DNA from 4 places in the Streptomyces sp. GbtcB6 genome. Region 2 is predicted to be linked to each of the others. Evidence: riboswitches for the same ligand, from Rfam matches in the RefSeq annotation. Region 2 holds a riboswitch; each other region holds the start of a gene.
The links. Region 2 has a riboswitch for S-adenosylmethionine ahead of KVT45_RS58555 (putative leader peptide). Riboswitches for the same ligand answer to the same signal wherever they lie in the genome.
Positions count from the first base shown of each region.

Region 1: it holds a riboswitch for S-adenosylmethionine, as region 2 does, so the genes downstream of both, thrC (threonine synthase) here and KVT45_RS58555 (putative leader peptide) in region 2, are expected to answer to the same signal.
Region 3: it holds a riboswitch for S-adenosylmethionine, as region 2 does, so the genes downstream of both, KVT45_RS36210 (amino acid ABC transporter permease) here and KVT45_RS58555 (putative leader peptide) in region 2, are expected to answer to the same signal.
Region 4: it holds a riboswitch for S-adenosylmethionine, as region 2 does, so the genes downstream of both, KVT45_RS02085 (aminotransferase class V-fold PLP-dependent enzyme) here and KVT45_RS58555 (putative leader peptide) in region 2, are expected to answer to the same signal.

Region 1 covers NZ_JAGXJL010000005.1:194,860-202,436, forward strand. Annotated here, with positions in the region: gene KVT45_RS11275 (trehalose-6-phosphate synthase) at 1-683, opposite strand, end outside; gene KVT45_RS11280 (glucosyl-3-phosphoglycerate synthase) at 778-1,722, opposite strand; SAM riboswitch class I at 1,880-2,033, shown strand; gene thrC (threonine synthase) at 2,052-3,335, shown strand; gene KVT45_RS11290 (MoaD/ThiS family protein) at 3,379-3,654, shown strand; gene KVT45_RS11295 (cold-shock protein) at 4,123-4,329, shown strand; gene groL (chaperonin GroEL) at 4,674-6,296, shown strand; gene KVT45_RS11305 (ATP/GTP-binding protein) at 6,371-7,577, opposite strand, start outside.
Region 2 covers NZ_JAGXJL010000071.1:25,624-33,200, forward strand. Annotated here, with positions in the region: gene KVT45_RS49420 (ABC transporter substrate-binding protein) at 1-1,044, opposite strand, end outside; gene KVT45_RS58555 (putative leader peptide) at 1,273-1,389, opposite strand; SAM riboswitch class IV at 1,423-1,536, opposite strand; gene KVT45_RS49425 (MFS transporter) at 1,877-3,283, shown strand; gene egtA (ergothioneine biosynthesis glutamate--cysteine ligase EgtA) at 3,506-4,798, shown strand; gene KVT45_RS49435 (zinc-binding dehydrogenase) at 4,905-5,903, shown strand; gene KVT45_RS49440 (NtaA/DmoA family FMN-dependent monooxygenase) at 5,936-7,336, opposite strand; gene KVT45_RS49445 (LLM class flavin-dependent oxidoreductase) at 7,333-7,577, opposite strand, start outside.
Region 3 covers NZ_JAGXJL010000028.1:52,865-60,441, forward strand. Annotated here, with positions in the region: gene KVT45_RS36185 (NtaA/DmoA family FMN-dependent monooxygenase) at 1-1,222, opposite strand, end outside; gene KVT45_RS36190 (LLM class flavin-dependent oxidoreductase) at 1,244-2,458, opposite strand; gene KVT45_RS58510 (putative leader peptide) at 2,526-2,621, opposite strand; gene KVT45_RS36195 (GNAT family N-acetyltransferase) at 2,665-3,411, opposite strand; gene KVT45_RS36200 (ABC transporter substrate-binding protein) at 3,459-4,481, opposite strand; gene KVT45_RS36205 (amino acid ABC transporter ATP-binding protein) at 4,550-5,338, opposite strand; gene KVT45_RS36210 (amino acid ABC transporter permease) at 5,335-6,318, opposite strand; SAM riboswitch class IV at 6,711-6,834, opposite strand; gene KVT45_RS36215 (glutathione S-transferase C-terminal domain-containing protein) at 6,912-7,577, opposite strand, start outside.
Region 4 covers NZ_JAGXJL010000001.1:450,941-458,517, reverse strand. Annotated here, with positions in the region: gene KVT45_RS02095 (ubiquinol-cytochrome c reductase cytochrome b subunit) at 1-1,489, shown strand, start outside; gene trpD (anthranilate phosphoribosyltransferase) at 1,622-2,686, shown strand; SAM riboswitch class IV at 2,911-3,027, shown strand; gene KVT45_RS02085 (aminotransferase class V-fold PLP-dependent enzyme) at 3,199-4,560, shown strand; gene KVT45_RS02080 (Lrp/AsnC family transcriptional regulator) at 4,695-4,976, opposite strand; gene KVT45_RS02075 (rhomboid family intramembrane serine protease) at 4,973-5,716, opposite strand; gene KVT45_RS02070 (hypothetical protein) at 5,870-6,109, shown strand; gene KVT45_RS02065 (NYN domain-containing protein) at 6,150-7,493, shown strand.

The sequences.
Region 1 (7,577 bases), on a different contig from region 2:
GTGTGACAGCAGTCGACGAACGCGTCCGCCCACCGCCGCGTCAGGAACGCCGCGTGATCGGCGCCCAGGATCCCGCCCAGCAGCTCCGCCGCGATGTCGTCGGGGAGGAGGCGGAAGTAGTCCGGCGGTGCCCAGGGGGTGTGGGAGAAGTGGCCGATCCGCAGGTCGGGGCGGAGCCGGCGCAGCATCCGCGGGGCCAGTGCCAGGTGGTAGTCCTGGATGACCACCACCGCACCCTCCGCCGCCTCCTGCGCCAGTGCCTCCGCGAACGCCCGGTTGTAGGCCTGGTACGACCCCCACTGCCGCCGGAACTCCGCGTCGAAGACGGGCTCCAGCGGGGTCTGGTAGAGCATGTGGTGGACGAACCAGAGGACCGAGTTCGCGATGCCGTTGTACGCGTCGGCGAACACGTCCGCGTCGATGTCGAGCATCCGGACCTGCTGCCCACCGGTGTCCCCGGCCGGCAGCCGGCCGCCCTCGGCCCGCCGTACCGCCTCCCGGTCGCCGTCGCTCAGCGCCGCGCACACCCACACCGCGTTCGCGTCCGGCCCGATGGCCGACAGCCCCGAGACCAGCCCGCCGCCGCCCCTCCTGGCGTGCAGCGAACCGTCTTCGCGCAGGTCGTACGAGACCGGGCCGCGGTTCGAGGCGACCAGCACCTCGGCACCGCCGGTGGAAGCCATGGGGGAAGCCATACGCGTCAACCTAGCCCGGCCCGTAAACGCTCAAACGTACGGCCACCCCCGACGCGCCGCCGTATACGGCCGTACGACGAAGTCACGCCACCTTGCGCTCGGCGTACTCCGCGATCTCCGCCATCGGCGGCCGTTCCTCCGTGTCCACCGAGTAGGTGCGCGGCTCGAAGCCGTCCTCGCCCCGTTCGAACTGGGTGAGGGAGGGGCGGATCAGGTGGCCGCGGGCCAGCCGCAGCTGGGCCGTGCGGTAGATCGCGGCGGACATCCGGCCGAGGGCCTGGCCGTCCTGGTGGCGGTGCTTGCGGACGCCCACGTCGACCTGCGCCAGCGCACTGAGCCCCACCAGGTGCAGGGCGTCGACCAGCATGCCCAGCTCCACGCCGTAGCCGACCGGGAAGGGGAGCTGTTCGAGGAGCGAGCGGCGGGCCGCGTACTCGCCGCCGAGCGGCTGGACGAAGCCGGCCAGCTGGGGCCAGTGCATGTTCAGCAGCGGGCGGGCCATCAGCTCGGTGACCCGGCCGCCCTGTCCGGCGGCGCCGCCGAGCGGGCGGTCGTACATCGCCTTGACCAGGTCCACGTCCGGGTCGGTCAGCAGCGGGCCGACGATCCCGGTGACGAAGTCGGAGGAGAAGTCCCGCAGGTCGGCGTCGATGAAGCAGACGATGTCCCCGGAGGTGACCAGGAGAGAGCGCCAGAGCACCTCGCCCTTGCCGGGGACGGCGGGGATGCGGGGCAGGATCGAGTCGCGGTGCACGACGCGCGCGCCGGCCGCCGCGGCGACGGCCGCCGTGCGGTCGGTGGAGCCGGAGTCGACGACCACGATCTCGTCGACGAGCGGCACCTGCTGCATGAGGTCGTGACGGATGATCGCGACGATGTCGCCGACGGTCTCCTCCTCGTTGAGCGCGGGCAGCACGACGCTGACCGTCTGCCCGGAGGACCGTTTCGCGGCCATGATCCGGTGCAGAGGGCGATCGGTTACGGACCAGGAGCGGGTGGCCAGCCAGCGCTCGACTTCTTCCAGCACGGTCAGCGGCTCCTCACTGTCACGGTCACACGGCGAGGTGTGATCCATCTCGCGGTTCGGACGACTCACTCAACTGTCCTGGCCTTCGGTTACAGTCTTGAACAACGCCGATGACCATCGCATGTCCTGGGGTCACCCGGCGTTGACAACCACATACCGCTCATCCAGAGGGGCAGAGGGAAACGGCCCGTTGAAGCCCCGGCAACCCTCCAGTCGGTACTCGTAGATCACTGTCGATCATCGCGAGGCTCCCGGCTAGGGAAGGTGCCAAATCCGTCTCACGGCGAGATGCGTCGTGAGGAAGATGAGGAGAAAGGGCCTCGCCTCACATGGCTGTGCAGACTGTTGCAAGCGCCACCGATTCCACCGTAGACCTTGGTCCCGCCGCCGCCCTGAGCTGCCGCGAGTGCGGTCACCGCGTTCCGCTCGGCCCGCTGTTCGCCTGCGAGGAGTGTTTCGGCCCGCTGGAGATCGCGTACGACTTCTCGGCCTACGACACCGAGGAGCTCCGCAAGCAGATCGAAGCGGGTCCCGCGAACATCTGGCGCTACGCGCCGCTGCTGCCCGTCCCCGCGGACGTGGCGACCAAGCCGAACATCAACCCCGGCTGGACCAAGCTCGTCAAGGCCGACAACCTGGCTCGTGAGCTCGGGGTGACCGGCGGCCTGTACGTGAAGGACGACTCCGGCAACCCGACGCACTCCTTCAAGGACCGCGTCGTCGCCCAGGCCGTCGAGGCCGCCCGCGCCTTCGGCTACACCACTCTCTCCTGCTCCTCCACCGGCAACCTGGCCGGCGCGGTCGGTGCCGCCGCCGCCCGGGCCGGCTTCCGCTCCTGCGTGTTCATTCCGCACGACCTGGAGCAGGGCAAGGTCGTCATGGCCGCGATCTACGGCGGCGAGCTCGTCGGCATCGAGGGCAACTACGACGACGTGAACCGTTTCTGCTCCGAGCTGATCGGCGACTCGGCCGGCGAGGGCTGGGGCTTCGTCAACGTCAACCTGCGGCCGTACTACGCGGAGGGCTCCAAGACCCTGGCGTACGAGATCTGCGAGCAGCTCGGCTGGCAGATCCCGGACCAGCTGGTCATCCCGATCGCCTCCGGCTCGCAGCTCACGAAGATCGACAAGGGTCTGCAGGAGCTGATCAAGCTCGGGCTCGTCGAGGACAAGCCGTACAAGATCTTCGGTGCCCAGGCCGAGGGGTGCTCGCCGGTGTCGGTGGCCTACAAGGAGGGCCACGACGTGGTCCGCCCGCAGAAGCCGAACACCATCGCCAAGTCCCTCGCCATCGGCAACCCGGCCGACGGCCCGTACGTCCTCGACATCGCGCGGCGCACCGGCGGCGCGGTGGAGGACGTCACCGACGAGCAGGTCGTCGACGCGATCAAGCTGCTCGCGCGGACCGAGGGAATCTTCGCGGAAACCGCCGGCGGGGTGACGGTTGGAGTCACCAAGAAGCTCATTGAGAATGGGTTGATCGATCCGGCGAAGTCGGTTGTTGTACTCAACACCGGTGATGGACTGAAGACGCTGGACGCGGTCGCGGGTACCGGGCTCACCGCGACCATTCGCCCGAATCTGGAGTCTTTCCGTGAGGCCGGGCTCGCCTGAGTCCCCCGAGAAATAGGGCCTTGCCCAGACCGGAGGTAAAAACGTGAGCGTCACCGTTCGCATCCCCACCATCCTGCGCGCCTACACCGGCGGTAAGGCCGAAGTCGCCGCCGAAGGCACCACCCTCGGCGAGGTCATCTCCGACCTGGAGAAGAACCACACCGGGATCGCCGCGCGCGTTCTCGACGACCAGGGCAAGCTGCGCCGGTTCGTCAATGTGTACGTAAATGACGACGACGTGCGGTTCGAGCAGGGTCTGGAGACCGCCACCCCGGACGGGGCCGGTGTCTCCATCATCCCGGCCGTCGCCGGCGGCTGACCCGCTGACCTGCTTGACAGGCTGATCGAATGACCGAACATTACCTTCGGTAACGCCGATCACCGACTGTTCATCTGATTGCCCCCTCCGTGAGAGAAGCGGAGGGGGCAATTCTGTGTGGTTGAGCGCGGTACAGTTGGGGAACGCGGTCCCGATCTCCAGGTCGGGGGCCCCGTATTCGATACCGCTAGCCCGACAAGAAGTAGCCAAAGTGTGCGGGTTATATGCGGCTTTTGTGGCCTTCCTGGAGCCCGACTTGCCCTGAATTCGGCCGAATTCTCGCTACATTCCGGACCCCGCCCGTCCAGAATTCTCGTCCGATTGACCTGTTGCAGACGGCAGTTGGACAGATACATTCAGCCGCGGTCGACGCGTTCCGGCGCACGCCCCCAACCAATGGGGGGTGAGGTCTGACCCGGATCCGCGAAGTGTGGATCTGTGCAAGGGCCAGTAATAGGGGAGTTAGGCATGGCTCAGGGCACCGTCAAGTGGTTCAACGCGGAGAAGGGGTACGGCTTCATCGCGGTCGACGGTGGTGCGGATGTTTTCGTCCACTACAGCGCGATTCAGATGGACGGCTACCGCACCCTGGAAGAGGGTCAGCGGGTCGATTTCGAGATCTCGCAGGGCCAGAAGGGGCCGCAGGCGGACATGGTCCGGCTGGCGACCAGCTGAAGCACGCGCCGACTGCAGCGACGTTCTTCTGTTCTTCTGCTGAAGGGCTCGCACCCACTGGGTGCGAGCCCTTCAGCGTGCCCGGGGTCCGGCCCCGGCGGGCCCGCGGATCCGGCCCCGGCGCGCCCGGAGGTCCCGCCGGACTGCGAGAGGCGCTTGCACTCGACCATGCCGAGTGCTAATCATTGGCGTTAGCACTCTGAAGGTGAGAGTGACAAAGAAGGACCGGGTCGGTGAGGCCCGCAGGCCGGGTGGGGCAAGGAACCCACGGGCCGGTGAGCCGTCCGTCGCGGGCGCGGGCGCGGTCCGAAGACTCACCCCCAGTCCTGGAGGGACCACTTCACATGGCCAAGATCATCGCGTTCGACGAGGAGGCGCGGCGCGGCCTTGAGCGCGGTATGAACCAGCTCGCCGACGCCGTCAAGGTCACCCTCGGCCCCAAGGGCCGCAACGTCGTCCTTGAGAAGAAGTGGGGCGCCCCCACGATCACCAACGATGGTGTGTCCATCGCCAAGGAGATCGAGCTGGAGGACCCGTACGAGAAGATCGGCGCCGAGCTGGTCAAGGAAGTCGCCAAGAAGACGGACGACGTCGCCGGTGACGGTACGACCACCGCGACCGTGCTCGCCCAGGCCCTGGTCAAGGAAGGCCTGCGCAACGTCGCCGCCGGCGCCAACCCGATGGCCCTGAAGCGCGGTATCGAGAAGGCCGTCGAGGCCGTCTCCGGTGCCCTGCTGGAGCAGGCGAAGGACGTCGAGACCAAGGAGCAGATCGCCTCCACGGCCTCCATCTCCGCCGCCGACACCCAGATCGGCGAGCTCATCGCCGAGGCCATGGACAAGGTCGGCAAGGAAGGCGTCATCACCGTCGAGGAGTCCCAGACCTTCGGTCTGGAGCTGGAGCTCACCGAGGGTATGCGCTTCGACAAGGGCTACATCTCGGCGTACTTCGCCACCGACATGGAGCGTATGGAGGCGTCCCTCGACGACCCGTACATCCTGATCGCCAACTCGAAGATCGGCTCCGTCAAGGACCTGCTCCCGCTCCTGGAGAAGGTCATGCAGTCGGGCAAGCCGCTGCTGATCATCGCCGAGGACGTCGAGGGCGAGGCCCTGTCGACCCTGGTCGTCAACAAGATCCGCGGCACCTTCAAGTCCGTCGCGGTCAAGGCCCCGGGCTTCGGCGACCGCCGCAAGGCGATGCTGAACGACATCGCCATCCTCACCGGCGGCGAGGTCATCTCCGAGGAGGTCGGTCTCAAGCTCGAGAACACGACCCTCGACCTGCTGGGCAAGGCCCGCAAGGTGGTCATCACCAAGGACGAGACCACCATCGTCGACGGGGCCGGCTCGTCCGACCAGGTCGCCGGCCGGGTCAACCAGATCCGCGCCGAGATCGAGCAGTCCGACTCGGACTACGACCGCGAGAAGCTCCAGGAGCGCCTGGCCAAGCTCGCCGGTGGCGTCGCCGTCATCAAGGCCGGTGCCGCGACCGAGGTCGAGCTCAAGGAGCGCAAGCACCGCATCGAGGACGCCGTTCGCAACGCGAAGGCGGCCGTCGAGGAGGGCATCGTCGCCGGTGGTGGCGTGGCCCTGCTCCAGGCCTCCCAGGTCTTCGAGAAGCTGGAGCTGGAGGGTGACGAGGCGACCGGCGCACAGGCCGTGAAGCTCGCGCTCGAGGCCCCGCTGAAGCAGATCGCCGTCAACGCCGGCCTCGAGGGCGGCGTCGTGGTGGAGAAGGTCCGCAACCTCACCCCGGGTCACGGCCTCAACGCCGCGACCGGCGAGTACGTCGACCTGATCGCCGAGGGCATCATCGACCCGGCGAAGGTGACCCGTTCCGCGCTGCAGAACGCCGCCTCCATCGCCGCGCTGTTCCTCACCACCGAGGCCGTCATCGCCGACAAGCCGGAGAAGGCCGCCGCGGCCGCTCCGGGCGGCATGCCGGGCGGTGACATGGACTTCTGAGCCTGAGGCTCGGATGTTCTGACGCAGTACCGAGGGCGGCACTCCCTGTTCCAGGGGGGCCGCCCTTCGGCGTGTCACGCGCTTCGTCCACGACGCCGGGCCTCGGGAAGAGGCCGCCAGAACGCGCGGGACATCACCTTCTGCTCGTGCTTGGTCTGCTCTGTCGTCAGCATGTCCCGGAAACGCCGGCCGTGTGTCCTGAGTGCCTGTTCTGCGAGCCGCTTGGCGTGGACGTCGAGCCCTGCCGACTGGAAGGCGCTGACGAGTCCCGACAGATCGGCGATGGAACGTGTCTGGACCATATGCTCGAGAATCTTCCCGAATACGCTGTTGGCTCGCATGACCAGGAGCTTTTCAGCGGCCAGCCGCTTCGCCAGCAGGACGACGTCCACAATCGGGCAGTCGGTGCAGTACGTTCGGATGACCGCGTCGAGGTGCCCGGTCAGTGAGGCCGACTCGATGGCCAGCAGCAGCGGAGCCAGCGTGGACGGTGTCATCCCCCTGGCGTGCTGGCACAGCTCGTACTGGTCGCCGTAGCGCGACTTCTTGCGGACCAGCGTAGCCAGGAACTGCCCGGCCTGACCGGCGAGTTCGTCGTGCACGGCGCATCGGAACACGGTTTCGGCCTGTTCGGGCAGCCCATAGGCGTCCATGCGGATGAGCAACTGTGCCGCGTCGTCCGGCGAGAGGGATCTGACCGCGGCCTGCAGCGCGGCCTCCGAACCCGGTGCCATGCCGTCGAGGGCCCTGGCCAGCTCCCGGACCTGTGGGTCCGGCCTGTCGGCGATGGTCTGCAGCAGGAGTTTCGTCGATAACTGATGGCGTCCTGTCATGTACAGCTCGCTGATCAGGACGGCGATCTCGTCGCTCCACCGCGAAGTCGCGGCACGGGACAGAACCGACCAGACCCTGTCGTCCCGCAGGGCGAGCACGAGCGGGATCAGATGCCCGACACTGCGGTTCTGCGTGGCGTCGAAGACGGTCTCGGCGTCCTGGGTGAGGCCGTGCCGGCTCAGCGAGTGGATGAACTCGGCCACGTCAGCCGCGGACTGCTGAGCCGCTGCCGCCAGCTGGACGGCGTCCGCGAACTCGGCCAGGCAGGCTTCGCGCAGTGCGATGCTCAGCGTGACCAGGTCAGCCACCCCGCGTTGTGCTCCGGCGGCGGACAGGGCGGTGACGACCGCGCTGTCGAGCTCCCCCGGCACCAGCATCGCCGCTGTCGACACCACGTCGGCGACAGGGCGGACGACGGCCACGGCCGCGAGCAGTCCCTCGGCGTAC
Region 2 (7,577 bases):
GTCGGGTGTGGTGTGCGCCAGGATGCTGGTCGCCGGCTGGGTGCCGGTCGGGAAGACGGTGTCGGCGATCTGCTTCCGGTCGACGGCGGCCAGAATCGCCTGCCGCACCTTCGCGTCCTGCAGCAGGGGCCGCGAGTTGTTGAGCCCCAGGCCGAACACCACGCCGGGGTTGGCCCGGCTCTGGAGGGTGACCTGGCCGCCCTTGAGCGCCGCCTCGTTGGCCTTGCCGACGCTGCTGATGGCGTCCACCTGCCCGGACTGGAGACTGCCGGCTCGCACCCCCGCCTCGGGCACGACCTTGAACACCAGCTTGTCCAGGTAGGCCTCGCCCTTCTTCGACCAGAGCGAGGAGCCCCAGTCGTACCCGGTCCGCTTGTCCAGGGTGATCGACTGGTTCTGCACGTACTGCTTGAGCACGAACGGCCCGGACCCGACCACTCCGTCGCTGCACTTCTGCTGCGGGCTCTTCTTGACGCTCGCCGAGGACTCGATGCCCAGCGAGTGGGTCGAAGTCGCCTGCAGGAACTGGGCGTTGGGCTGCTTGAAGGTCACCTTGACGGTGAGCGGGTCGACCACGGCGGTGCTCTTGACGCCGCTCAGGTAGCCCTCGGCGAGGGTGCCCAGGGCGCCGAGCTCCGGCACCGCGTCGAAGTTGTCCTTGACCACCTGCGCGGTCAGCTTCGAGCCGTCGCTGAAGGTGACCCCGGACCGCAGGTGGAACGTGAACGTCGTCGCGTCGGCGCTGATGTCCCAGCTCTTGGCCAGCCACGGCACGATCTTGCCGGTCTTGGGGTCCTGGTCGGTCAGGGAGTCCACGATCTGGCGCACCGAGTAGATGGTGTCGTTGCTGCCGACCTGCTGCGGATCCACGCAGCCGGCGTCGGAGCCCACCGCGAAGGTCAGGGTGCCGCCGGACTTCGCCGGGCCGCTTCCGCCGCCGGAGGCGTCGTCGCCCGAACCGCACGCGGTCAGCAGGACGCTGGTGGTCAGGAGCGCGGCCAGGGGCGCCCATCGGGAGGGTCTGAAATCCGGGAGTGCTGTCACGGAGGGAGTTCTCCTACTCGTGTCACCAAGGCGCGGGGTGCCGGGCTACGGGCGCGAGGCACGGCCGCGCAGGGGCGTGCGGCCCGGCCGGATCTGCCCCGGCCGGGGAAGCGCTGTGCAGAGACAGGGGGTTGGCAGGTGGACGGCATCGCGAACCGGTGCCGAGAGGAAGGACGGCGCGAAGGGCCGGCGCCGGCGACGGAGGTCAGCCGGCGGCGGGCGGGCTCGTCAGACCCGACAGAAGCAGCTGGTCGAGCGCTTCAGATCGATGTGGCGCCGACGCGAGAGCCTGGAGTACGCCGTGGCGTCGGTGAGGGAGACCGCAGGGTCATCGCTGTGCCGCATGCCGCTCCTCCCCGTCTCCGGCCCCGTCACGGGGCCACGCGCTTGCGGGAGTCATCGGTGACCCCGCCGGGCTTTCACCTGGAGCACCCCACCGCGCGGGAGGGTTGCCGGTCAGCGAGCCAGGGCTTGACGCTGACACTCAATGCCGTTGGCGATCGTACGGATCGGTTTTGTCGTACGTCAATGCCCCACCGGGGCGCCCCATTTGAGAACACGGGGCCGTCTCACGTGCCGGGACGCCTGGTGGACGCACCCTGTGCCGTGTGCTTTGATCCGGCCATGGAGACCGCAGGTCAGGCACGGACCGTGCTGCTCGACCCGTTCTGGGCGGGCCGCCGCGCCGATCAGTTCGACCAGACCTGTCGCTGACCACTCGCTCCCTTCAGCTCCCTTCAGCCCCTTCTCGGCCCGCGAACCGCCGCGCCCACGCGCCGCCGCGTACCCCGGCTCCCTCCCCCCCCCGTACCGCCCGGTCGGAAAGAGATTCATGGCCGTCAACAGCACTGCTCCGACAGGGGTGTTCGCCGCGCTGCGGGTCCGTGACTACCGGATCTACTGGAGCACGGGCCTGGTGTCCAACATCGGCAGCGCCATGCAGGGTGTCGCGCTGGACTGGTTCGTCCTGACGCTCACCCACAGCGGAACCGCGCTCGGCTGGGTCGCCGGGCTCCAGTTCGCCCCCGTGCTGCTGTTCGGCCTGTGGGGCGGGGTCGTCGCCGACCGGTACGACCGCCGGACCCTTCTCCTGTGGACCCAGACGCTGTACGCGGTGCAGGCACTGCTCCTGACGGTCATCGTGTTCTCCGGCCATGCCGCGCTGTGGCTGCTGTACGTCCTGTCCTTCGCGTTGGGCTGCGTGTTCACGGTGGAGAACCCGGCACGCCTGTCCTTCGTCACCGAACTGGTCGGCCGGGCTCTGATCCCGAAGGCGGCGGGCCTGAACATCCTGTCCCTGAACGCCGCCCGCCTGGTCGGTCCGGCGATCGCCGGTGTGCTGATCGGGGCGATCGGAACCGGGTGGGTCTTCGCCCTGAACGCCGTGTCCTTCACCGTCGTCCTCGCGGGTCTGCTGTCGATCCGGCCACGGGCGCGGGCGACGCGCGCCGTCCCCCGACCGGCGTGGACGGGGGCGGGTGCGGAGGGGCTGCGCTATGTGGCGGCCCGGCCCGAACTCGTCGGCGTGTTCACCATCTTCGGCCTGGTCGCCACCTTCGCGGTCAACTTCCCCACCACGCTGACCCTGTTCGCCGGGCGCGTCTTCGACGTCGGCTCCCGGGGACTCGGCCTCATGAACACCGCGCTGGCCGTCGGCACCGTCTGCGGGACGATCGCCGCGACGCGCGGTGTCTCGCCCCGGGTACGGACGGTCGTCGCCGGCGCGCTGTTGTTCGGCGGCTTCGAGGCACTGGCGGCGGTCATGCCCACCTACCCCGCCTTCCTCGCCCTGCTGCTGCCCACCGGCTTCACGTTGATGACGTTGAACACGGCGGTGAGCGCCTTCGTCCAGTCGGAGGTGAGCGACGCCATGCGGGGCCGGGTGATGGCGGTCTACACGGTGATCTCGATGGGCGGCAGCCCGGTCGGCGCCCCCGTCATCGGCTGGGTCTCCCAGCACGCGGGGGTGCGCCGGGGGCTGGCCGTGGGCGCCGCCACGGCCGTCCTGGCCGCGCTCGGCGTGGCGCTGTGGCTGGCGCGGACGACTCGCTCGGCGCCCGCCCCGGCCGTGCCACCCGCTTCGGCCCCGCCGCCTGCCCGCACCGCACCGCCCGCCCCGGCCGGACCGCCGGTCTCCCGGTCCGCGTCTGCGTCTGCGACGGCGCCGACCGGCCGCTCGCCGTCCCCCGGTCACCCGCCGGCACGCGAACCGTCCACCGGAGGAACCTCCCACGACTGACCACCGCACCGGACTTCCGCGTCGGCGGAGTGGCGCCCGTCCGGCTGAGCGCGTCCCGGGGACTTCCGCATTGCCCGTTGCGGGATGCCGCATGCCCAGTCGTCTGGAAAGTGCGCCCTTGTCATGACAGGGCGGGACGGCGGACTCTTGCAGCAGGCACGGTGGTACGCGTAGCGGACGTCGGATCCCCGACGGCCCTGAGGCGGCTCAGGAGGCCCGCGGATGTCGGTTTCACCGGAGTGCGGCGTTGATGGTCCTGCTGTCACCGAGCACGAGGCGGAGGCGCTGGTCGAGGGAATCTGCTTCAAGACGGGCCCGCCGCGCAGCGTCGGGGTCGAAGTGGAGTGGCTTGTGCACCGGGAACGTGCGCCGCACGACTCCGTGGGCCGGGAAGACCTGGAAGCGGCCCACGCCGACCTGCGAACCCTGCCGCTGACGTCCGGGCTGAGCGTCGAGCCCGGCGGTCAGGTGGAGCTGAGTTCCCGGCCGGCCCCGTCGCTGGCCCAGTGCGTCTCGGAGGTCTCCGCCGATCTGGCTGCCGTGCGCACCGCACTCGGCGAACACGGCCTGGCACTGGCCGGTATGGGCGTCGATCCCTGGCAACCGCCTCGCCGGTTCCTGCGGGAGCGGCGCTACGACGCCATGGAGGCCTGCCTCGACCGTACGGGTCCGGCGGGGCGCACCCTGATGTGCACGTCGGCCTCCGTCCAGGTGTGCCTCGACGCCGGACGGGAGGAACCCGGCGTCATGGGATTCGCGCGCCGCTGGTGGCTGGCACACCACCTGGGCGCGGTCCTGGTCGCGGCGTTCGCGAACTCGCCCATGGCCGAGGGCCGCGCCACGGGCTGGCTGTCCACGCGGCAACTGATGTGGGCGGAACTCGATCCGGGACGGGCCGGCGGACCCTCCCTGGCCCACGACCCGCGCCGCGCCTGGGTCCGGCGGGTCCTCGACGCGCCGGTGATGTGCGTACGACGGGACGGCCCCTGGGAGGTGCCGGACGGAGTGAGCTTCCGCGACTGGACCCGCTCGCACACCATGCGCCCGCCCACCCACGCGGACCTCGACTATCACATCAGCACGCTGTTTCCGCCCGTCAGGCCGCGCGGCCACCTCGAACTGCGCATGATCGACGCCCAGCCCGGCGACGACGGGTGGCTCGTACCGCTCGCGGTGGTCACGGCCCTGTTCGACGACCCGGGCGCCGCCGCGATCGCGCACCGGGCGGTGGAGCCCCTGGTGGAGCGGGCCGCCGGAGCCCCCGCACCGCACAATCCGCTGTGGACCGACGCGGCGCGCAGGGGGCTTGCCGACCCGCAGCTGAAGCGCGCCGCCGTGACCTGCTTCGCCGCGGCGCTGGACGCCCTGCCCCGGCTCGGCGCGAGCACCAGGGTCATGGACGCCGTCGCGGCCCACACCGACCGCTACGTCCGCCGCGGCCGCTGCCCGGCCGACGACGTCCTCGACCGGCAGCGCGGCCGTGACACGTCCGTACGGCGCCGGGCCCGGCGGTGACCCGGAGCGGAATGGCGTGGTGCTGTGCGCTGTTGCCGCAGGCGGGCGGCCCCGGGCCGAGGGCGGCCTCGGGCCTGTGTGCCGATCGAACGGAGAAGGACGACACGTGCGCGCATACGGATTCAAGTCGAACGGCGGACCGGAAGTCCTGGAGGAGATCCAGGTGCCGGTCCCGCGGCCGGGCCCGGGACAGGTGCTGATCGAGGTCGCGTACGCCGGGGTGAACTTCGCCGAGGTGCAGCACCGGCGGGGCGAGTTCGGCGAGCCCGGCGGCCCCGGCGGCTACGACGTCCCGGGGCTGGAAGTCTCCGGCACGGTCGCGGCGCTCGGCACCGGGGTGACGGCTCCGGCCGTCGGCGAGCAGGTCGCGGCCTACCTTCCGGCCTTCGGCGGATACGCGGAGTTCGCCGTGGCCGACACCGACTTCGTCCGGCCGGTGGGCCGGCTCCCGCTCGCACACGCGGCCGGGGTGCCGTGCGTCTATCCCACGGCCTACGGGGTACTGGCGGACGCGGGGCGGCTGCACCGGGGCGAGACGGTCCTGATCCACGCGGCGGCCGGCGGAGTCGGTTCGGCCGCGGCGCGCATCGCACGGACGCTCGGCGCCTCCCGGGTCTTCGGCACGGTCGGCTCCGTGACCAAGACACAGCTGGCCGAAGAGCTTGGCTACGACGCCCTGTTCGTCCGGGACGCCTTCGAGGACGCGGTCCTGGAGGCCACCGCGGGCCGCGGGGCGGACCTGGTGCTGGACCCCGTCGGCGGGCCGGTACGCCAGGCAGGCCTGCGCGTACTGGCTCCTTTCGGCCGGGTGGTCACCTACGGGGACCTCGGACGTCACGCGGACTGGACGGCGGACGTCTGGGATCTGTGGAAGAACAACAGGACCGTCGCCGGCTACAACATCGGTGACGTGGCCCGCCGTTCCCCGGCCACCATCGGCGAGCACCTGTCCAGGGCGCTGTCGGCGCTCGCCTCCGGAGACCTGGCCGCGGTCCCTCCGGCCGTCGTCCCGGCGGCGGACCTCGTCGAGGTCCACCGCCGCCACGAGGCCGGGCGCACCCACGGGAAGACCGTGCTCGCGCTCGCGGGGCACAGGGCCGGCTGAGCCGCCCGGCCCGTGCCCCTTCGCCGCGCCGGTCAGCCCGCCTCCCGTCGCTCGGCGGCGGAGCGGTGGGTGAGCGGCGCGCGCAGGCCGAGGTGTTCGCGCAGCGTGCTGCCGGTGTACTCGGTGCGGTAGACCCCGCGCTCCTGCAGTTCCGGGACGAGCAGGTCCACGATGTCGTCGAGGCCGTCGGGGATGAGGTACGGCGTGACGTTGAAGCCGTCGACCGCGCCGTGCCGGACGAAGCGGGCGAACTTGTCGGCCAGGCCGGACGGCGTGCCGACGTGCCCGCGCTGCGGACCGAGCGCGATGACCGTCTCGCGCAGCGACCAGCCGTGCGTCTCCGCCTTCGCCCGCCACTCGGCCACCACCGCGCGCGGGTCGGCGGTCCGCCGGGCCCCGAAGGAGCCGTCGTTCTCCGCGACGACCGGGTCCTCCGCGGGCAGCGGCCCGTCGGCGTCGCGGCCGGACAGGTCGATGCCCCACAGCAGCCCGGCGATCCCCAGGGCCGTGGCCGGCGTGACCTGCTGGAGACGGATCCAGCGCTTCTTCTCCTCCGCCTCCTCCTCGGTGGCGCCGATGATGATCTCGGTGCCGGGCAGGATCCGCAGATCGTCGTCGGGCCGCCCCGCCGCGCGCAGCCGGTGCCGGATGTCCTCGGCGAAGGCCAACGCGTCGTCGAAGTCGTTGCCGTGCGCGGAGAAGATGACGTCGGCGTTGCGGGCGGCGAAGTCGCGCCCTTCGCCGGAGTCACCGGCCTGGAAGATCACCGGGTGGCCCTGGGCGCTGCGCGGCAGAGTGGGTGCCAGGTCGACGTCGAACTGCGGTCCCCGGTGGCGCACCTGGCGTACGGCGCCGGGCACCGACCAGGCGGGTGCGTCCACGGAGTTGGCGACCGCCCTGTCGTCCCAGCCGTCCCACAGGGCGCGGGCCACGGTGAGGAACTCCTCGGCGCGCCGGTAGCGGTCGGCGTGGTCGAGATATCCGCCCCGGCGGAAGTTGGCGCCGGTCCAGGCGTTGTCCGTGGTCACCACGTTCCAGCCGGCCCGGCCCTCGGAGAGCAGGTCGAGGCCGGAGAGGCGGCGGGCGAGGTCCGCGGGTTCGTTGAAGGTGGAGTTGGAGGTGGAGACCAGGCCGATCCGGCGGGTGACCGCGGCCAGCGCCGCGAGCTGGGTGATCGCGTCCGGCCGTCCGGCCACGTCGAGATCGTGGATCCTGCCGTCGACCTCGCGCAGCCGCAGGCCCTCGCCGAGGAAGAACGCGTCGAACAGGCCCCGTTCGGCGGTCTGGGCGACCCGCCGGAAGGAGGCGGGGTCGATCTGCGAACCGCTGTCGGGGGCGGACCAGATGGTCCAGTGGTTCACGCCCTGGAAGAACACCCCGAAATGCAGCTGGGCGTGCGGCCGCGGGACGTCGAGGGGGTCGGTGCGGGTCATCGGGCTTCCTCCTGGACGGCCGCGGCGGCGAAACGGTTGGCGGGGCGCTCCAGGCCGAGGGCCGAGCGCAGGGACGTGCCGGGCAGCGGGCGGGCGACGAGGCGCCGTTCGGACAGGGCAGGCAGGACGAGGCGGGAGAGGACGGCGAGATCCTCGTCCAGCACCAGCGGATGCAGCCGTACCCCGTGGACGTGACGGCTCAACTCGTCGAGAAGAGCGACCAGTTTGTCCGCGGAACCGA
Region 3 (7,577 bases), on a different contig from region 2:
TGATGTGCGGGACCAGGATGAAGCCGTCGGAGACGTCGGCCTGCACGAAGTCGTTGATGGTGCGGGCGACGGTGGCCGGGGAGCCGACGAAGGTCTGCCGGTTGCCGGTGTTGATCACGAGGTCGCGGATGGACCACTTGTTGGCCTCGGCGAGCTCTCGCCACTCGCGGGCGATGGCGATCGGGTCGCGGTACATCCTGACCTGGGCGCGGCCCCGGGAGATGTGCTCCTCGCCGACCAGCGGGTCGACGTCGGGCAGCGGTCCCTCCGGGTCGTACGACGACAGGTCCCGGTTCCAGACGAACTCCAGGTGCTTGAGGGCGGTCGCCCCGCTGACCTGCTGGCGGCGCACCTGGTGGGCGATCTCCTGGGCCTCCGCGTCGGTGTCGCCGAGGACGAAGCTGGCGGCCGGCAGGATCAGCAGTTCGTCGGGGCGGCGGCCGTACTTGGCGAGGCGGGACTTCACGTCGGTGTAGAAGGCCTGGCCGGCGTCGAGGGTGGCGTACCGGCTGAAGATCGCGTCGGCACCGGAGGCGGCGAACTCGCGGCCCTCGTCGGACTCGCCGGCCTGGAAGATCACCGGGCGGCCCTGCGGGGAGCGCGGCACGTTGAACTGGCCGTGGATGTCGAACTGGGCGCCCTTGTGCACGAAGGAGCCGGCCCTGGCGTCGCTCAGGAAGGCGCCGGTGGCCTGGTCGGCGAGGATCTCGTCGCCGTGCCAGGAGTCGAAGAGCTCGTTCGCGGTGGCGAGGAACTCCTTGGCGCGGGAGTAGCGCTCGTCCTGCGGCAGGAAGCCGCCGCGCCGGAAGTTCTCGCCGGTGAAGGCGTCCCAGGAGGTGACCACGTTCCATGCGGCCCGGCCGCCGGAGAGGTGGTCGAGGCTGGCGAACTGGCGGGCCACCTCGTAGGGCTCGTTGAAGGTGGAGTTGATGGTGCCGGTCAGGCCGAGGTGCTCGGTGACGGCGGCCAGCGCGGCCAGGACGGTGAAGGTGTCGGGGCGGCCGACGACGTCCAGGTCGTATATTTTCCCGCCCTGTTCGCGCAGCCTGAGGCCCTCGGCGAGGAACAGGAAGTCGAACCTGGCGCGTTCGGCGGTCTTCGCGAAGTGGGCGAAGGAGCTGAACTCGATGTGGCTGCCGGCGGCCGGGTCGCTCCACACGGTGGTGTTGTTGACGCCGGGGAAGTGCGCGGCCAGGTGGATCTGCTTCAGGGGCTTGCTCATGTCGGGTGCGGTCCTTCCGGCTCAGGCGGTCGCGGCGGCGTAGCGGTTGGCGGGGCGGGCGAGCCCGAGCAGGCCGCGCAGGGTGTCCGCCTCGTAGGCGGTGCGGAAGCGGCCGCGGCGCTGGAGTTCGGGGACCAGGTCCCCGGTGATGCGCGGCAGGTCGTGGCCGAGTACGGCGGGCCGCAGCCGGAAGCCGGAGAGACCCTCGGCGGCGAACTCCTCAAGGAGGTCGGCGAGTTCGGCTGCCGACCCGGTGAAGATCCGCGTGTCGCTCGTGTACGCGCCGCCGTCGAGGGCGTCGAGGCGCGCCTTGCGGGCGGCGGCCGTGGCCTGGTCGTCGTCGAGGAAGACCACGAGGTCGCCGAAGACGTGCACGGTGTCGCCGGCCCGTCCGGCGGCCTCCTGCTCGGCGCGGATCTCGGCGACGATCGCGCGGGCGTCGGCGCTGTCCTGCGGGGTGACGTAGCCGACGTCGGCCTGGCGGGCGATCAGCCGGTAGGGGACGGTCTGGTGGCCGAGGGCGGTGACGAGCGGCTGGCCCTGCGGCGGGCGCGGGGTGATGGAGGGGCCCATGACGCTGAAGTGCCGGCCCTCGAAGTCGATGTAGTGCAGCTTGTCGCGGTCGATGAAGCGGCCGGTGGCGGCGTCCCGGATCTCGGCGTCGTCCTCCCAGCTGTCCCAGAGCCGGCGCACGGCCTCGACGTGGTCGGCGGCCTCGTCGAAGTGCTCGGTGAGCCGCTCCTGCCCGGCCGGGGACTGCAGTTCCGCCAGGTCGATCGGCGGGAAGGCGCGCCGGCCGAAGTGGTCCGCCTCGTGCGGGCGGGCGGATATCTGCACGCGCAGCCCGGCGCGGCCGGTGCTGACGTAGTCCAGGGTGGCGATCGCCTTGGAGATGTGGAACGGCTCGGTGTGGGTGGTGATCACCGTCGGCACGAGGCCGATGTGGCTGGACAGGGGCGCGATCCGGGACGCGATCAGGACGGCGTCGAGGCGGCCGCGGACCTGGTCGGTGCGGCCGTCGAGTTCGCCGTAGTGCGAGGACTGCAGGCCGAGGCCGTCCTCGATGGTGACGAAGTCGATGAGACCGCGCTCGGCCTCGGCGACCAGGTCGGCCCAGTAGCCGGCGGTGAACAGCTCACGGGGGCGGGCGACCGGCTCGCGCCAGGAGGCGGGGTGCCAGCCGGTGCCGTCCAGGGCGACGGCGAGGTGCAGGTGGGAAGCGGGAGATGAGGACACAGGGGTGCCTTCCTGAGGGGTCCGTGCGAGAGCGCGCCGAAGAGAAGGGCGCGGCGGGGACAACAGGTCAGGAACAACAGAGCGCGCCGGCCACGCGCTGGAGGTCGATGTGCGGCCGGGAGTGCAGGACGGTACGGCGGCTGGGACTGAGGACACGTGTCACGTCCCGCACCTCCCGGTCTGCTCCGCGTACATCTCGTCGTGAGTCACAACAGACCGGTTTCCGTGGTTGTTCCCGGGCTGCGCACCAGCAGGGTGCGGGTGCGCAGCCGCTCGGTGAAGCCGATCGACTCGTACAGCCGGATCGCGTTCGCGTTGCCCGGGGCCGCGTGCAGGAACGGGGTGTCGCCGCGCTCCCGGATACCGGCGGCGACCGCGCGGACCAGCCGGGTGGCCAGGCCCCGGCCCTGGTGTTCCGGGTCGGTGCAGACGGCGCTGATCTCCGTCCAGCCGGGGAGCCGCAGCCGCTCCCCCGCCATGGCGATCAGCCGGCCGCGGTGCCGGATGCCGAGGTAGGTGCCCATCTCGACGGTCCGGGTGCGGAACGGGCCGGGCTCGGTGCGGGCGACCAGGTCCAGGATCTCGGGCACGTCGTCCGGCCCGAGCCGTACCGCCTCGGGGGCGGCCTCGGCCCGGAGTGCCGTGTCCACGAACTGGACGCCCGTCCCGCCGCCGACCACCTCCCAGCCGGGCGGCGCCTCCTCGACCGGCTTGATCTTCACGGTCGTTCCCGGGCCGACGAGCGTGCGCAGGTCGGCCCAGGCTGCCGGGTCGGTGGGGTCGGCGAGGGCGGCGTAGGCGTAGACGTCGTCGGGGTAGCGGGCCGCCCGGCCGACCCGCTCCGCGAGGTGGGCGTGCGGGCCGGCGAGGGCCGACCAGACGGCGTTGTCGAGCGGGGACGTGCGTGGAGCGAGAGGGGCTCCGCCTCCGCGAAGGCCGGTCCGGAGAGTCACGGAGGCGAAGTCCTTTCTCAACCGACAGGTTTGCTCTTTGACAGGGATCAGGAGTTGTCGAGGGGCAGTCCGGGCGGGTTGACCTCGGACTTGGCGACGGCCTCGTTGGAGAGGTTGTAGGCCTTGAGCCACTCGGCGTACTGACCGTTCTTGATCAGGTAGTTGATGGCGTCGGCGAGCGGCTTGGCGAGGCCGCTGTCCTTCTTGGCGGTGGCCGCGATCAGGCCCTGGAGGCTGGCGCCCGCGCCGGAGTAGGTGCCCGCGGTGCGGGTGGCGTTGGGCGTGTTCGCGGTCTGCTTGTTGTGGTACGCGATGCCGGGGTTGGGGCCGAGGTAGGCGTCGATCTTGCCGCTGGACAGGGCCAGGTAGACGCTGTTGCTGTCCTGGAAGTACTTGACGGTGAGCTTCTTGCCCTCGCTCTCCAGCTTCTTCTTCCACTCCAGGAGGATCTTCTCCTGGTTGGTGCCGGCGCTCACGGAGACGGTCTTGCCGGCGAGGTTCTCGTAGTTGCCGTCGAAGTTCCAGGTGCTCTTCTTCGGCACGGTGAAGGCGAGGTTGTCCTGCCGGTAGGAGGCGAACTCGTACTTCTTCTTGCGTTCCTCGGTGTCGGTGACGTTGGAGAAGGCCACGTCGACCTTGCCGCTGTCGATGCCGACGAACATGTTCTCCCAGGTGGCGTTGTCGATCTCGGGCTTGAGGCCGAAGACCGCGGCGACCAGCCGGCCGAGGTCGGGCTCGGAACCGGTGAGGGTCTTCTGGTCGCTGCCCACGAAGGCCAGCGGCGGGAACCCGGCGGGCAGGGCGCCCTCGCCGATGACGAGCTTGCCGCTCTTCTTGACGGAGTCGGGCAGTTCGGCGCTGATGGACTTGACCTCGGAGACCTTGATCGAGGTCTGGGTGGCGGCGCCGTTGGAGACCTGTCCGACGACGACCTCGCCGGTCTTGGCGTCGGTGGTGGTGGCCGCGTCGCTGTCGCCACCGCAGGCGGCGAGCCCGGTGGCGAGGGAGGCGACGACGGTCGCCGCGGAGATGCCTCTGATCAGGCTGCGTCGGGTGAGGTGGGTGGGCATGGCCGTTCCTTGTCGCTGAGAGGGTGTGCGGAGATGAGGCGTGGGGGGAAGTCTGGGAGTACGGCGGTTCAGAGGACCTTGCTGAGGAAGTCCCTGGTCCGTTCGTGCTGCGGCTTGTCGAGGACCTCGGAGGGCGGGCCCTGCTCGACGATCCGGCCGCCGTCGATGAAGACGACCCGGTCGGCGATCTCGCGGGCGAAGCCGATCTCGTGGGTGACGATGACGAGGGTGGTGCCGCTGGTCGCCAGGTCCTTGATGACCGCGAGGACCTCACCGACGAGTTCGGGGTCCAGGGCGGAGGTGGGCTCGTCGAAGAGGATCACGCCGGGGCGCAGGGCCAGGGCGCGGGCGATGGCCACACGCTGCTGCTGGCCGCCGGAGAGCTGCCGGGGGTAGGCGCCGACGCGCTCGCCGAGGCCGACCCGCTCCAGGAGTTCCTTGGCCAGGGCCTGGGCCTGGGGCTTGCCGAGCTTTCCGGTGGCGACCGGGGCGGCGGCCACGTTGTCCAGCACGGTCAGGTGCGGGAAGAGGTTGAAGTTCTGGAAGACGAAGCCGATCCGGCTGCGCTGGGCCAGGATGGCGCGCTCGCTGAGCTCCTTCAGCCGCTCGCCCTGCCGCTTCACACCGATCGGCTCGCCGTTGACGCTGACATGGCCGATCTCGGGCTTCTCCAGGTGGTTGATGACCCGCAGCAGGGTGGACTTGCCGGAGCCGGACGGGCCGAGGATGACGGTGACCTCGCCGGGGCGGATGGTCAGGTCGATGCCGTCGAGGACGCGGTGGGCGCCGTACCACTTGTGGACGCCGGATATCTCCAGGGCGACGGGGGCCGTCTCCAGGGTGTCGGTGATGGTCATACCGCGGCCTCCCGGCGGATGCGGGCGCGCAGGTCGGTGAGGCCGGTGCGCAGTTTCTGCAGGGGGGTCGGCGGCAGCGTGCGGGTGGCGCCGCGGGCGTAGTACCGCTCCACGTAGAACTGGACGACGGAGACGACGCTGGTCAGGATCAGGTACCAGACGGTCACCACCAGGAGCAGCGGCACGATGTCCCCTGGGTAGGTGGAGCCCATGCTCTGCGCGGAGCCGAAGAGGTCGAGCAGCGAGACGTAGAAGACCAGCGAGGTGCTCTTGATCAGGCCGATCAGCTGGTTGACGTAGTTCGGGGTGATCGACCTGAGCGCCTGCGGGAACACGATCTTCCGGAACTGGTAGCCCTTGGGCAGGCCGAGTGCGGCGGCCGCCTCGTGCTGGCCCTGGTCCACGGAGAGGATGCCGCCGCGGACCACCTCGGCCGCGTAGGCGGCCTCGTTGAGGCTGAGGCCGATGACGGCGACGACCATGTCGGTGGCGAGCTTCGACTCGTCGAAGGAGAAGAAGGCGGGTCCGAAGGGGACTCCGACGCTCAACGTCTTGTACAGGGCGCTGAAGTTGTAGAGGAACAGCAGGACCACGATGAGCGGGATGGAACGCAGCGCCCACACGTAGGTCCAGCTGACCGCGCGCAGCACCGGGCTCTTCGAGAGCCGGGCCAGGGCGAGCACGATGCCGCCGAGGAGGCCCAGCACCGCACTGTAGGCGGTGACTTCGAGGGTGATGACCAGACCGTCGAGAATCGTCGGCCGCAGGAACCAGTAGCCGAAGCGGTCCCACTGGTAGAAGGGGTTGGTCACCAGTCCGTGCACGAACTGGACGGCCAGGACCAGGACGACGGCGGTGGCGATCCACCGTCCCGGCCTGCGCAGCGGCAGAACGCGCTGTGCGGCGAGGGGTTTTGACGGTTCGTCGGCAGCGGGGGGTGCCTCGGAGGCGGCGATCGTGGCGCCTGGGGGTTCACTCATGGCGGGCTCCGGCGGAGTCGGACACCCACGTGTCCCGCGGCGGGGGCCGCGCACCCTGCCGTGTTCGGGCACGGCAGGGTGCGCGGAGGCGCGCGGGGCACGGGGCTGGGCGGACGGCAACACACCGGGCAGCCGGTGTTCTGACGGGAACGCTGGGGTGCGGAGCTGCGGGCAGCCGGCGGAAGAAAGGCCTGGTCAGACCCGACAGCGGGCACAGCCCGGTGCGGTACACGCGCTACACAGGGCGCTGTTGACACGGAGCAGGTCGACGGCGCGGTCGGCGACGAGCGGGCTCGGGTACGGGCGTACGCAGCCCACGGCGCGGCTCTGGGCCGTCCTGGAAGCTGCGTACATGTCCGTCACCTGTTCACTGTCGTGCCGGCCCCCTGGGGGCCTCGCGCTTACCGAATCGTCGCTTGCCGAAACGTCGTCGGTCCGGTCGTCACCTGGGGCACCCCACCGCGATGCGAGGGTTGCCGGTCAGCAAGCCAGGGCTTGACGCTGACGCTCTTGACCGTTCTGGTCCGTAAGTAACGCAGTTGCCCGAACGAATGTCAACGCCTGTCCGACTGGCGAAACGGTTCGGGCCGCTCTCACCTGCGTGGAACGCCGGGAGCGTCCGCCGCGTGACCCGCCCAGTCCAGGATCTGGACGGCCGCGCCGGCGGCCTCCAGGCCCTGGCAACGGCCGTGGTGGCGGCGGGCGATGCCGTCGAGGTCGAGGTGAGCGCCGAAGGCCGGGTGGGCGGCCAGCCGCCGGGCGTAGGCCCACAGCACCGGGTGGCCGGCGATGGCGTGCACGGCGGCGGCGTCCAGGTGGTTGCGGTGCACGGTGTCGAGTTGCACCAGGGTCACCCACAACTCGATGTCCGCGGCCGTGAGTTGACCGCCGATCAGGAACTCCACGCCGGTCAGCCGGCGCTCCAGCCCGTCCAGGGCGGCGAGCAGCACCGCCAGCGCCTCGGGGTCGCCGCCCTCGCGGCCGGCCCGCTGTGCGGCCTGCTCGATGTCCTCGGCGCACAGCCGCTCGACGGCCTCGATCTCGGCCTCGGCACCGCACGGGTAGAGCCGGACGACGCCGTCGCCGAAGTGCCGGTCCAGATCGCGCAGGATGTCCCGGCTGTGGGTGCTGACGATACGGCCGGACCAGTCGTCGCTGAACACCGGCGCGAGCGCCGGTCCCGAGTAGCGGTGAGCGCTGGCCTCGTACAGCGGGCGCAGCGCCGGATGGCTGCCGTCGGGACAGTCCGGGACCGCGGG
Region 4 (7,577 bases), on a different contig from region 2:
GTTGGGCGAAGTGTGCCTGTACAGCTTCATCATCATCATCCTCACGGGTGTGTATCTGACGCTGTTCTTCCACCCGTCGATGAACGAGGTGGTGTACCACGGCAGCTACGTCCCGCTCCAGGGACAGATGATGTCCGAGGCGTTCAACTCGACCCTGCACATCTCCTTCGACGTGCGCGGTGGTCTGCTCATCCGGCAGATCCACCACTGGGCCGCGCTGATCTTCCTCGCCGGCATGTTCGTGCACATGATGCGCGTGTTCTTCACCGGCGCGTTCCGCAAGCCGCGTGAGATCAACTGGCTGTTCGGCTTCCTGCTGTTCGTCCTGGGCATGTTCACCGGCTTCACCGGTTACTCGCTCCCGGACGACCTGCTCTCCGGCACCGGTGTCCGCTTCACCGAGGGCGCGATCCTGTCCATGCCGATCGTCGGCACGTACATCTCGTTCTTCCTCTTCGGCGGGCAGTTCCCCGGCCACGACTTCGTCGCCCGGTTCTACTCGATCCACATCCTGCTGCTGCCGGGCATCATGCTCGGCCTGGTGGTGGGCCACCTGATCCTGGTCTTCTACCACAAGCACACGCAGTTCGCGGGTCCCGGAAAGTCCGAGAAGAACGTCGTCGGCATGCCGCTGCTGCCGGTCTACATGGCCAAGGCCGGAGGCTTCTTCTTCCTGGTCTTCGGTGTCATCGCGGCCATCGCGGCGACCACCCAGATCAACCCGATCTGGGCCATGGGCCCCTACCGTCCGGACCAGGTGTCCACCGGCGCCCAGCCCGACTGGTACATGGGCTTCGCCGAGGGTCTGATCCGTTACATGCCCGGCTGGGAGATCAACTTCTGGGGCCACACCCTGGTCCTGGGCGTCTTCATCCCGCTGGTCCTGTTCGGGCTGGTGCTGGGCGCGATCGCGCTCTACCCGTTCATCGAGTCCTGGGTCACCGGGGACAAGAGCGAGCACCACATCCTGGACCGCCCGCGCAACGCCCCGACCCGTACCGGGTTCGGCGTCGCCTGGGTGACCGTGTACATGATCGGCCTGATCGGTGGTGGCAACGACCTCATCGCCACCCACTTCCACCTGTCGATCAACGACGTGACCTGGTTCGTCCGGATCTTCTTCTTCGCCGGACCGGTGATCGCGTTCATCGTCACCAAGCGGATCTGCCTCGGCCTGCAGCGCCGGGACCGCGAGAAGGTGCTGCACGGTCGCGAGACCGGCATCATCAAGCGGCTGCCGCACGGTGAGTTCATCGAGGTCCACGAGCCGCTCTCGCAGGAGCAGCTGCACACCCTCACGGCGCACCACCAGTACGAGCCGGCCCAGGTCGGCCCGGCGGTCGACGAGAACGGTGTCGAACGCAAGATCAAGGGGTCCGAGAAGCTCCGCGCCAAGCTGAGCAACGCCTACTACGGCGAGGACAACCAGATCCCGAAGCCGACCGTCGAGGAGTACAAGGAGATCACGAGCGGCCACGGCCACCACTGATCCACCGCGTCGCCACGCCACAGCCGAAGGGCCCTCGTCCGTACACCGGACGGGGGCCCTTCGCGGTGCCCGGAGCTGGATAGGGTAGGCGGTGAGACCTTCATTTCGCGTACGACGATCAGGAGCGGCCTTATGAGCGCTGTGACCCCCGCTGGAGGCGACATCGCGGCGGGCCGTTCCTGGCCCGGGGTACTGAACGCCCTGCTGTACGGCAAGGACCAGAGCGCCGACGCGACGGCCTGGGCGATGGACCAGATCATGCGCGGCCAGGCGACCGACGCCCAGATCGCGGGCTTCGTCGTCGCCCTGCGCGCCAAGGGCGAGACGGTCGAGGAGATCAACGGCCTCGTCCGCACGATGTACGAGCACGCCAACGTCATCGAGGTGCCGGGCCGCACCGTCGACGTCGTCGGGACCGGCGGTGACGGCGCGAAGACGGTGAACATCTCCACGATGTCGGCGCTGGTGGTGGCCGGCACCGGGGCGAAGGTCGTCAAGCACGGCAACCGCGCGGCCTCCTCCGCGTCCGGGGCCTCGGACGTCCTGGAGAAGCTGGGCGTCAATCTCGACCTGACCCCGCAGCGGGTCGCCGAGGTCGCCGAGGAGGCGGGCATCACCTTCTGCTTCGCCATCAAGTTCCATCCGGCGCTGCGTCACGCGGGCGCCGCACGCGGCCAGTTGGGCATCCGCACGGTCTTCAACATCCTCGGCCCGCTGACCAACCCCGCGAAGGTCCGGGCCCAGGCGGTCGGCGTCGCGGACCCGCGCATGGCCCCCGTGGTCGCGGGCGTCTTCGCGGAGCGCGGCAACTCCTCCCTGGTCTTCCGCGGCGACGACGGCCTCGACGAGCTGACGACGACCGCCGCGTCCCATGTCTGGATCGTCCGCGACGGCAAGGTCGCGGAGGAGACCTTCGACCCCCGTGACGTCGGCATCGACCTGGTCCCCGTGGAGGCGCTGCGGGGCGGTGACCCGTCGTACAACGCGGAGGTCGCCCGCAGGCTGCTGGACGGCGAGCAAGGGCCGGTACGGGACGCGGTGCTGCTCAATTCGGCGGCGGCCCTGGTGGCCCTGGACCCCGGCACGGGGACGCTCGCCGAGCAGCTCCGGGCGGGCATGGACAAGGCGGCGGAGTCGATCGACTCGGGCTCGGCCAAGCGGGCGCTGGAGCGCTGGGCGGCGGCGACGAACAGGTAGGCGGCGCGGTCGGCGGGCTGAGGCGGGGCTCGGCGCCGCCGGGCGCCGCCGTCGTGGCTGATCGCCGTTGCGGCGGAGAAGGAGGAAACTCTTCCGCCGCTGCAACGGCGATCAGCCGTACACGGCCCTCTCGGCGGTGCCCAGCCGGCGTGGGCCCCTGCGGGTGTCCCGTCATCCGGACAGGAGTTGCGCGTCCGCGATCACTTCATCTACGTTTCTTGCCAGGTCATGAGTGACAGTCATGAGGCCCCGGCCGACTGTCCGGCAACCCTCCGTCCGTGGCGGGGTGCCCCGGGTGAAGACCAGGCCGTAGGCAGCGAGGTCTACGGCAAGCGCGGACCCCTCGTACACCAGGGGTCCTGGTCGTCGAGGAGTCTTCTGTGAGCAAGCGAATGCGATAGGGCCGCAGAGCCCCGCCTCCGCATCCCCTTTTCCTTTTTCTCCGTGCCGGAGCCGCGGTCGTCCGCGCGCTCGCACGGTGATTCCGGCTTGCCTCTCACGGGAGTTCCGTCATGTCTGTCTCCACCGCTGCCTCCGCCCAGTCGCTTTGTTCCCCGCTGCCCGTTCTGGGTAGGGATGTCATCGTCCCGCTGGTCACCGGCGGCGAGGTCACCTACGCCGCCCTCGACTACGCGGCCAGCGCCCCCGCCCTCCAGCGGGTCTGGGACGACGTGGCGGCGTACGCGCCCTACTACGGCAGCGTCCACCGCGGCGCCGGCTACCTCTCCCAGCTCTCCACGGACCTCTTCGAGAACGCCCGCCGGACCGTCGCCGAGTTCCTCGACTGCCGCCCCGACGACCAGCTGATCTTCACCCGCTCCACCACCGACTCCCTGAACCTGCTCGCCGCCGCCGTCCCCGCCGACTGCCAGGTCTTCGTCTTCGAGACCGAGCACCACGCGAGCCTGCTTCCCTGGAAGGACGCCCGGGTCACCTACCTCAACGCGCCCCGCACCCCGCGGCAGGCCGTCGAGACCCTGGAACGCGCCCTCGCCGACCGCGACCCCTACGGCCCGGCCCTGGTCTGCGTCACCGGCGCCTCCAACGTCACCGGCGAGCTGTGGCCGGTCCGCGAGCTGGCGGCCGCCGCGCACGCGCACGGCGCCCGGATCGTCCTGGACGCCGCCCAGCTGGCCCCGCACCACCCCGTGTCCGTCCGGGACCTGGACGTCGACTGGGTCGCCTTCTCGGGCCACAAGCTGTACGCCCCCTTCGGCTCCGGTGTCCTGGCCGGCCGCGCCGACTGGCTCCGGGCGGCCGACCCCTACCTCGCGGGCGGCGGCGCCAGCCGCAAGGTCACCCGGCGCGAGGACGGGGGAGTGGCCGTGGAGTGGCACGAGAGCGCGGCGCGGCACGAGGCGGGCTCCCCGAACGTCATCGGCGCCTACTCCATCGCCTCCGCCTGCAAGGCGCTCACCGAGGCCGGCTTCGACACTCTGGTCGCCCGCGAGCAGTACCTGATCGAGAAGGTGCGGGCGGGGCTGGCCGAGGTCCCCGAGGTCCGGGTCCTCTCCCTCTTCGGTGACGACGCCCCGCGCGTCGGCGTGATCAGCTTCGTGGTGGACGGCTGGAACAGCTCCCACTTCGCCGCCGCCCTCTCCGCCGAGTACGGCATCGGCGTCCGCGACGGCCTCTTCTGCGCCCACCCGCTGGTCAGGACGCTGCTGGGCTCCGACCCCCAGACCCAGGGCGAGTGCGGGGCGCCGGAGGCGGCACCGGGCGAGAAGTCGCTCAACGCGATCCGGGTGAGCTTCGGCGCGGGGACGCCGGACGAGCATGTCGAGCGTTTCGTGACGGCGGTACGGGAACTGGTGACCGACGGCGCGAAGTGGTCGTACCGCACAGAAGAGGGTCGCTGCGTCCCGGCGGTGTGATCAGCGCCCCGTAAGGGGCGCGGGGAACTGTGTGCTCGGCCCCCACCGGCCCGCAGCCGGGCACGAAGCACCGTGGCCCCCGCGCGGGTCCGTCGTGGCTGGTCGCGCAGTTCCCCGCGCCCCTTACGGGCGCTTCAGCTGTCCAGGCCGATCGCGAACGCCGCCTCCAGGTCGTGCTGGGAGTACGTGCGGAACGCGACGTGGGTGTCCGTGGCCTCCACGCCGGGGATCTTGCTGATGGAGCCGGGGATGACCTCGGCCAGGTCCTCGTGCTGCTTCACCCGGACCATGGCGATCAGGTCGTACGTACCGGTGACGGAGAAGACCTCGCTGACACTGTCCAGCGAGGCGATCCGTTCCGCGATCTCGGGGATCCGGTCCACGCTGGTCTTGATGAGGACGATCGCGGTGATCACGGCTGGTTCTCTCCCTCGGGTGCCGGAGCTCGGGCGGTTCTCACTTTAGTCGTACGGCCGTATCGCACCCACGCGTAGCCGAAGCCGAGTCCGAAGCCGACGAGGTGGGCGAGGTAGGCCACGCCGGGGCCGGAGGGGGCCTCGTTCAGGGCCAGCCACTGCAGGGCCGCCCAGAAGGGGAGGACCACCCAGGCCGGGAAGCGGAGCGGGAGGAAGAAGAGGAAGGGCAGGAGACTGGTCACGCGGGCGCTGGGGAACAGGTACAGGAACGCGCCGAGGACCCCCGAGATCGCCCCGGACGCCCCCACCAGCGACTGCTGGGACGTGGCGTTGGCGGCCGCGTAGCCGAGCAGCGCGAGGTAGCCGCAGCCGATGTAGAAGAGCGTGAACTCCACGCGGCCCATCCGTTCCTCGGTCATCGCCCCGAAGACGAAGAGGAAGAGCATGTTGCCGAGCAGGTGCACCCAGCTGCCGTGGACGAACAGCGCCGTGGCCGGGGTGAGCGCCTCCCGCGCCGGACCGTCGAACACGTCGGCGGGAACCACCCCCCAGCGCCGGAAATACGCCCGCTGCGCGGCCGCCAGGGCCTCCCCGGTGCCGTAGGACGGGGTGAGACCGGAGGCGGGGCCGAGCACGAAGATCAGGCAGCACACGGCGATCAGGGTGTACGTCATGGGCGCGGACGTGCCCCTCAGGCTCCGCAGGGTCCGGGCGGCCGTCGTGTTCCAGTTGCCGATCATGGACATAGAGCATGGCGTAACGGGATGCAGTGGTGCAGATCGCCTCGCCGCCGCAGATGGGGCGGCATCGAGTACCCGCCAGGCCGTAGGGTTACGAGCCACACGCGTCGGGACGGCGCGTCACGGACACTAGAAGGAAGCGAACAAGCCACGATGACGGTTCCCCTGCCGACCGCCACGACGCGGTGGCGCTGCACCCTCTGCGGCAACCTCACGCGCTTCGACGTGACCCGCTCGTCGAAGGTGGTCGAGTACGTGCACCTCGACCTGGCCGGTGAGCCCAGGGTCGAGGAGCGCGAGGTGGTCAGTGAGACCATCGAGTCGGTGCGCTGCCGCTGGTGCAACGCGGTGGACCAGGTGGAACTGGTGGACAGGCCGGGTGCCGACTCCTGATACCGGGAGCCGGCCCCGTACAGGTGATGGGGTGTGACGGATGGTGGAGACCACAGGCGGGGGGCCGGGCGACGGCACCGCCGAGGTGCTTGACCGTCCGTTGCCCGACGGTGTGCGACGGCGGGTCGTCCAGATCGTGTCGGACGGCTTCGGCGGGCTGACCCTCGCCGAACTGCCCGCACAGCTGCGACAGTACGCCCGGTTCGCCCCGAATCGTCGCGCCAAGTTCGCCGGGAACGCGATGGCGGCCGCGCTGGAGACGGACACCCTCTTCCGGCAGCGGATCGGGGAGAAGCTGAGAGAGGCCCAGCCGGAACTGGCCGGCGCCCTGGACTCAGGCTCCCCGCCCCCGGCCGCGGACCCGCTCGACGTGGCGGCCGCGGCCTATGTACTGCGCCCCACGGGCTGGGTGAAGCTGGTGGCGGCGGCCGGCGAGGAGGCCCAGCGGGCCGACGCCGAGCGGGCCGACGAGGAGAGCCGGGCCGAACTGGAGCGGCTGCGCGAGGAGCTGGACCGGGCGCGGGAGCAGACCCGGGCCGAGACGGAGCGGCTGCGCGCCGAGCTGGACGCGGCCAAGAAGGAAGCGGAATCGCTTCATCGCAAGCTGCGGGCCGCACTGAGTGACGTCAAGCGCGGTGAGGCCGCCCTGCGCAAGATGCAGGGCGAGATGGAGGCGGGGCGGACCGAGGGGCAGGCCCAGGTGTCCGCCGCCGAGAGCGAGAGCCGGCGGCTCAAGGCCCGGCTCGGCGAGGTCGAGGCGGCCCTGGAGGCCAGCCGCCGGGCCGCCCGTGAGGGGCGCAGCGTCGAGGACATGCGGCTGCGGCTGCTGCTCGACACCGTCCTCGACGCGGCCCAGGGGCTGCGCCGGGAGCTGGCCCTGCCGCCGGTGTCGATGCGGCCCGCCGAGACCGTGGATGCCGTCGAACCGGGACGAATGACCCCGAAGGACATCGCGGCGCGCGCACTGTCCGAGAACGACCCGGCCATCCTCAACCAGCTGCTCGCCCTTCCCCAGGCGCACTTGGTCGTCGACGGCTACAACGTGACCAAGACCGGCTATCCGCAGATGCCGCTGGAGAAGCAGCGGCTGCGGCTGCTCGGCCAGCTCTCCCAGCTCGCCGCCCAGACCGGCGCCGAGGTCACCTGTGTCTTCGACGGCGCCGAGCTGGCCGCGCCGGTGCTGCTCGCCCCGCCGCGCGGGGTCCGGGTGCTGTTCTCGAAGCCCGGTGTCACCGCGGACGAGTTGATCCGTCAGCTGGTGCGCGCCGAGCCGCCGGGCCGTCCGGTGATCGTCGCCTCGACCGACCGCGAGGTCGCCGACGGGGTCGCGAAGGCGGGTGCCCGTCCGGTGGCTTCTGCGATGCTTCTGAAGCGACTGTCCTGAACGTGCAACCCGCATATGCAATGCCCGAATTGACCGAACCGTCACGCAACGTAGCGTCAATCGCGCATTACTGCTCGTGAGTTA